One region of the Dietzia sp. SL131 genome, then DNA from elsewhere that is predicted to be linked to it. Evidence: riboswitches for the same ligand, from Rfam matches in the RefSeq annotation. Region 1 holds a riboswitch; the other holds the start of a gene.
The links. A riboswitch is a leader RNA that binds a small molecule or an ion and turns the genes downstream of it on or off. The one in region 1 is predicted to bind cyclic di-AMP.
Positions count from the first base shown of each region.

Region 1 (3,392 bases):
CTCGGACGGGCCCGTCGCGCCCCACGAGTAGGGCGCGCCCAGCCGGGAGAGTGCGACTCGGAGCGCCGCGGAATTGACGTCGTCCACCGGCGGGGCAACGTACCCCTCCGGCACCACCGGTCCGCCGATCCAGAGATCGCGTTGTGCGTCCGACAGTGCGTCGACCCGGCGACGGACCTCATCCATCCGTACCCGCATCTCCTCGGTTCGGCGGGCGAGCGCGTCGGTTCGCTCCTGCGCGACGCGGGCCGCGTCCCGGGCCTCGGCCGCGGAACGCGCGGCCTCTTCCCTGAGCTGCACCGCATCCCGGGACGCAGCTCTGGAGGCGTCCAGTGCACTCGTGGTGGCCCCGGACAGTCGGCGCAGCGTGTCGAGCCTGTCGACCAGGTCCCGGGGGCTCTCGGCGAGCACTGCCGCCCGTGTGGCGCCGGTGTCCCCGCCCCGGTACCGCATGGTCGCGAGGTGATCGACGATGGACTGGTCCCGGCGCGCGGTGCCGTCCGCGAGGGCGGACCGTCCGGCTGCGACCCCGGCGGCCCGTTCGAGGCGGACGCGCTCCCCGTTGGCGCGGTCCAGTTCCCCGCGCGCGAGGTGGAGCTGCTCCCCCAATGCTCCCGCCTCCTCGGACAACCGGGCCAGCTCCGCCAGGTCCTCGCTCATCTCGCCGGGCACCGCTGTGGCGGACGGCGTGGTGGACGGTGCAGTCTGCGACGGAGCGGGGGAAGACGGAGCGGTCGACGACGGAGCGGGAGAAGTCGAAACCTGATCAGGCGGGGTAACCGGACCCGGGACAGGCGCCGTGGTCGCGGTTGGCGACGACCGGTCCGGGGTGGTGGTCTGCGCTCCGGCCGGCGCGGGACCGAGGGTCAACGAGGTGGTCACGGTCGCTGCGATCGCGAGCACGCTGAGGCTGCGGGTCATCTGGTGTCGTCGAACTCTCGGATCCGGGTCACGCAGGGCGCGGGCGCCCAGCCGACGCCTACGGTGGAATCGGGTACCCGAGAGGGGATGTTACAGACGACAGACCCCGCCGGTGACCGGTTCGAGACCGGACGCCGACGGGGTCTGCGGAGGTTCGGGGAGCGACCCGACTCAGTAGTAGCGTGTCGCACCGTAGAACGGCATGGAGTCCACCGGCGCGTAGCTCACCGAGGTGCCCGAGTACGGGGCGTGGACGACCTGGCCGTTGCCGGCGTAGATCCCGACGTGGCTGGCGCCACTGTAGAAGGCGACGATGTCGCCGGGCTGCAGGTCGGCCTTGGAGACCTGGGTGCCGCCGCCGATCTGGGCCTGGCTGGTGCGCGGGATGGAGATCCCCGCCTCCTTGTAGGCCCACGAGGTCAGACCGGAGCAGTCGAACGAGTTGGGGCCGGTAGCGCCCCAGACGTAGGGCGAGCCGACCCGGGTGGTGGCGGCGTCGAGGATGCGCTGGCCGGTCGAGACCACCGGCGCGGGGGCGGCGAACTCGACGGGCGCCGCCTGTGCCTGGGCCTGGGCCAGGCCGGCCGGGAGCTCGATGCCCTCCGGTAGGTCGAACGAGACCTGGTTCGGCACGCCGGGCAGCCGCAGCTCGACGGGGACGTCGACGGTGACGGGTGCGGCGGCGGCGGTTCCGGAACCGGCGACAGCGGCTCCGGCTGCGAGCAGGCCGGCGGCGGCGACACGGCGGCCGGTCGAGCTGGTCTTGATGCTGTGGGCTCCCACGAAGACTGTTCCTCTTTCTTCCTGCGGCACCGACCGGGTTAGCTGACGGGTTCGGACACGGAAGTCTGTCCTACGCTTCGGACCTGTAGGCCCTCGTGCGATTCACCCCAGTGGATCTTGGTTCCCCGGTGCGCCCTTCGGCGCTTAGGTGTGACCCCGGCTCCCCGCCGGCAGGCGGGCGATGACTTCCGAGGTCTCGAAAAGGTTACGAAACCGTCTCGTCGAAGTCCAGTTCATCGCTCACGCGGCGACGTCAGCCCCCAGAATCTCGACCGTGGAGACCATTCCGACCTCGCGCAGGACGTCGATCGCCTCGCGGACCTCCGGGTCCAGAACATAGCCGCACGACTCCGGAGATAGCTCGTCCACCTGCGGTTTTCCGGCGTCGAGAACGGCGATGATGCACCCGTCACATGCGGCGGGTCCTGCGGGACACCGCACGCAGTCCATCGTGAACATGATCTACCTCACACTTCGTCCTGGGCGTGTTGCCCGTTCGTTATCGAGCCGCGATCCGGGCCCGGGGTGGTCGTACTGCGGGGCACCCTAGGGACAAGGTCCGACAACCACGGCGGGGCCGGCGGTGTCGGAGGGCGGGGCTACCGTCTCCGCCATGCCCCGATCCCCCTCCCCCGTCTCGACCGGGGTGCAGGCAGCCTTCGACGATCTCGAGCCTCTGCTGTCCGACGTCACGTTCGTCGTGGTCGACCTGGAGACGACGGGCACCCGGACCGGAAGCGACGAGATCACCGAGATCGGCGCGGTACGCGTCCGGGGCGGCGAGGTGCAGGCGGAACTGTCGACGTTCGTCTCGATCGACGGTGCCCTGCCCCGCCACATCAGCAGACTGACGGGGATAGCTCCGGACGACCTCGTCGGTGCCCCGAGTCTCGGCGAGGTGATGTCGACGTTTCTCGAATTCTCCCGCGGGGCCGTCCTCGTCGCCCACAACGCGCGGTTCGACCTGGGCTTCCTGCGGGCCGCCGCCGCGTCGACCGGGCGCCCGTGGCCCGATCCCCCGTCGCTCTGCACCCTGGCTCTCGCGAGGCGGGTGCTGCACCGCGGGGAGACACGAGGCCATCGGTTGGGAGTCCTCGCCGCGCACCTGGGGGCCACCGTGGAGCCCAATCACCGGGCCCTGCAGGACGCCCGCGCCACGGTCGACGTGCTCCACGCACTGATCTCGCGGGTCGGCGACTGCGGGGTCTCGACCCTGTCGGAGCTACGGGCCTACGACGGTCGTCTCTCCCCGGAGGTGAGGCGGCGGGCCGCCATGACCGGCTCGCTGACCGAGGGGCCCGGTGTCTACGTGTTCCGGGATGACGCCGGTGGCGCCCTGTACGTCGGCTCGTCCGGCGCGGTCCGCAGACGGGCCCGGTCCTACTACTCCGGCGGTGACACGCGCGGACGGATGCGCACCATGGTCGGGCTGGCCGACTCGATCGACTCGGTCGCGTGCGCCCACCTCCTCGAGGCGTGGACCGTCGAGGAACAGCTCATCGACTCGCTTCAACCCCCGTTCAACACCCGGTCGCGGAGCCCGCGCCGCGGCTGGTGGCTCACGCCCCCCACCGGCCGCGCCACCCGCCCGAAGGTCGTGCGAACGCCGGACGACCCCGCCGCCATCGGGCCCTTCCGGCGCGCCGAGGACGCCCGGGCCGCCCGGGAGGACCTCCTCGGCGTGTTCG
Region 1 is NZ_JAPPRI010000003.1:947,342-950,733, reverse strand. Features, by position in the region: gene OVA21_RS05280 (NlpC/P60 family protein) at 1-660, opposite strand, end outside; gene OVA21_RS05275 (C40 family peptidase) at 1,093-1,704, opposite strand; cyclic di-AMP (ydaO/yuaA leader) riboswitch at 1,717-1,865, opposite strand; gene OVA21_RS05270 (hypothetical protein) at 1,945-2,163, opposite strand; gene OVA21_RS05265 (DEDD exonuclease domain-containing protein) at 2,318-3,392, shown strand, end outside.

Region 2 (3,392 bases), 560 kb from region 1:
TGCCGCTGACGGGTCGGAGTCGATCCTCAACGGCGAGTGGTCGGTGCGCTTCACCTACGCCGACTGATCCGTGGGTCAGGCGTCCAGCTCGCGCGCGACCGCGCGGAGCACCGACGCCACCCGGCCCGAGACCTTGGCCTCCGGCCGGTGACCACGGCGCAACTCGGGCTGGACGGTCGACTCGAGCACCTTGATCATGTCCTCGACCATCCCGTGCAGCTCGTCCGCCGAACGTCGGGGCCCGCTCCTCGGGGCCCGCTCCTCCGCGACCGTCGGCTCGTCGTGGACCACCACGCGCAACGCCTGGGGGCCGCGGCGCCCGGAGACCATGTCGAACTCCACGCGCTGGCGCGGACGCAGCGTCTCGAGCCCTGCGGGGAGCGCCTCGGAGCGCACGTAGACGTCCTCTCCGCCCTCCTGGGACAGGAAACCGAAGCCCTTCTCCGCGTCGTACCACTTGACCTTGCCGCTGGGCACCGCGAACCACCTTCCGACCGGACGCGGGATACGCGACCGACAACCATGACTGATGCCCCGAGACTACCCTCGTGCGCGTTGGTGCCCACCGCGAGGCGAGCGGTAACCTCCCCGTGTGACCGCCGACGATCGACGCCCTGCCGACGACCCCTGGACACCTGACGCCGCCGCGTCCGCGCGGGCAGCCGACCCCGTGCGGCCACGACGCCGGGGCCTGTTCGTGACGGCGCTCGTCATCTTCACGATCGGGGTGCTGTTCACCGTCGCGGCGGCGCTGACCCCGTTCGTGCTCGGCCGCGACGCGCCGACTCTCCTCTATCTCGGGGCGATGTCGTTCACCCCGGTGGGGTTCCTGCTGGGACTGCTGTACGCCATCCTCGGCTCGCGGCCGCCGTCGGTGTGACCAACCACACCCGTCCGCGAACGTCGCTGGTAACGAGCCGATAACGGCGCGCACGTCAGACCCACACTGCCTCGGTTTATTTCAGAATGGTGACGATCCGGCATCGGACCGCTACAGTTTCGTAGCAGACTCGTCAGCGAGTCGGCATCGGACGCACCTACCGAACCCCGCCCAGCGGCCGATGCCACAGTGACCATTACCCGGGCGGGGACGGGGGACCCGACAGGGCCCACCACGGGCCCGGCGACCGATGGTCGCCTTGGGGTGAAGCCGCCACCGGCGGCCGGACGCACTCGTCCGAACCCGACAGCTCACCCCGTAGGCACAGAGTGAAAAGGACTGACGACATGACCTCTTACACCGGACGCCACCGTGCCGCCGCCGCCTCCTCAGCGCCCAGGAACGCTGTGAAGGTTGTCCTCGCGGGCACCGCGTTCTCCGCCGCCGGCCTGGCCCTCGCGCCGGCCGCCAACGCCGCCCCCGACTCCGACTGGGACCGCCTGGCCCAGTGTGAGTCCGGCGGCAACTGGGGCATCAACACCGGGAACGGGTACCAGGGCGGCCTGCAGTTCTCGCCGAGCACCTGGGCCGCCTACGGCGGTACGCAGTACGCCCCGACGGCCAACCAGGCCACGCGCGAGCAGCAGATCGCGATCGCCGAGAAGACCCTCGCCGGTCAGGGCTGGGGCGCCTGGCCCGCCTGCTCGGCCAAGCTGGGCCTGAACTCCGCGCCGACCCCGCGCGACCTGTCCAACCCGGCGCCCGCGCCGGCCCCGCGTGCCCACGCCCCGGCCGCGCCCGCCGCCCCGGAGGCGGTCACCGCCGCCGATCACGTGGCGACCCTGTCCTCCTTCGCCGAGGGCCGCGGCATCGTGCTGCCGATCGCCGACACCTACGAGGCCAACCGGGACGCCGTCGACGCCGCCTACGCCGGCAACCAGGACCTGGTGGACGGCTTCTTCGCCACCTACCTGGCCAACTGACGCGTCACCCGCGCAGCCCCGGTCCACGGACCACGAGGAAGGGCCGCCACCCCCTGCAGGGAGTGGCGGCCCTTCCTCGTGTGTGAGTGCGTCGCGCTCAGCGGGTGCGGACGGTCCTGTTGACCACCGTCTCCGGGTGGAGGTAGCCCAGCCGATGCTGCGGCAGCGGGAAGGTCTCCTGCCCGAAAGGGGACAGGCCTCCCGCGACCAGCGCGGCGAGTTCGGTCACCGGGTGCTCGCCGAACGAGGCGTCGGGCCATCCCGGGTTGTCATGGGTCAGATTCTTCTTGGCAGCCACGTGTCCAGTGTCTCACCTCGCGGGCGTCCCGTCAGCATCCGGGTCGTATCGGACCCGGACGGTCCTCACCGCCGCCGCGATCTCACTAGGCTGGGACGGATCATGCCGAGTTCCCGAGCCTCCTCCCGCCGTGTCGCCCCCCGCCGTGCTGGTTCCCCCGGTGCCGCCGGCGACGAGCCGGACTTCCCCGCGTGGCTGGCCGGACTGTCCGATGACGCGCTCGTCCGCGTGTGCGAGTCGCGTCCGGATGTGGCCACCCCTCCCCCGGCCTCGGTCGACGTGCTCGCGTCGAGGCTGCGGTTGCCGGCGTCCACCGCCCGCGCGCTGGGGACCCTGACGTGGCCGGAGCTCGTGGTCCTGGCCACCGCCGCAGCGGTGGGAGCCGATTCCGGGGCGGTGCCGCTGGGTGCGGTGTCGGGCCGGTTGGGTGTCGACGACGACGAGCCCGTCTTCCACGCCGCCCTCGCCCGTCTCCGCGACCTCACCCTGCTCTGGGGCGGAGGGGACCATGTCCGGATGGCGCCCGTCACGGCGGTGGCCGTCCGGTCGGCCCCGGTGGTGGCGCCGCACCCCGGCGAGCCCGCGGGCGCCGACCTCGACGTCGCCTGGGGCGGCCTGTCCGCTCCGGCGGTCGGGGTGCTCGAGGCGATCGCCCGCGGGCGCACCCCCGTCGGGGCTCTCGGCGCCGGGGCGTCGGAGCCGGTGCGTGCCGCCGCGACAGAGCTGGCGGGCTCGGGGCTCGCGGAGGTGACCGGTGGGGACGACGGCGAGGTGGTCGTCCCGCGTGCCCACGCGCTGGACCGGGCCCGCCACGGCGCCCGCGACGAGGGATCGTCGCTGCTCCACGCCCCTGCGTGGGCCGCGCCGAGGGCCGGGGCGGCCGCGGGCGGGGCGGGCGGGGCGGGCCGGGTCGACGCCTCCGGCGGCGTCGCGGCCCTTGAGCTGCTGCACCGCTGCGACTCGGTCCTCTCCGCCCTGTCGACCGCCCCGGCCGCCACCCTCAAGGCCGGCGGTGTCGGGGTGCGCGAACTGCGGCGGGTGGCCCGCGCCTCCGGCCTCGTCGAGCGCGAGCTCCCCCTGCTGCTCGAGGTCCTCGCGGCCGCGGGACTCATCGCGGTCGGCGACGCCGACGTCGGCGACGTGGCCTTCGACTCGGTGTGGGCGCCCACCGAGGCCGCCGACGTGTGGTCGGCCCGCGAACCCGCACGCCGCTGGGCCGAGCTCGTCCTCG
Region 2 is NZ_JAPPRI010000003.1:389,078-392,469, reverse strand. Features, by position in the region: gene OVA21_RS02520 (DUF2771 family protein) at 1-67, shown strand, start outside; gene OVA21_RS19230 (cold-shock protein) at 76-477, opposite strand; gene OVA21_RS02510 (hypothetical protein) at 593-880, shown strand; cyclic di-AMP (ydaO/yuaA leader) riboswitch at 1,062-1,219, shown strand; gene OVA21_RS02505 (transglycosylase family protein) at 1,228-1,863, shown strand; gene OVA21_RS02500 (hypothetical protein) at 1,961-2,161, opposite strand; gene OVA21_RS02495 (helicase-associated domain-containing protein) at 2,264-3,392, shown strand, end outside.
Region 2: linked by a shared signal. The riboswitch ahead of OVA21_RS02505 (transglycosylase family protein) and the one ahead of OVA21_RS05275 (C40 family peptidase) in region 1 are both predicted to bind cyclic di-AMP.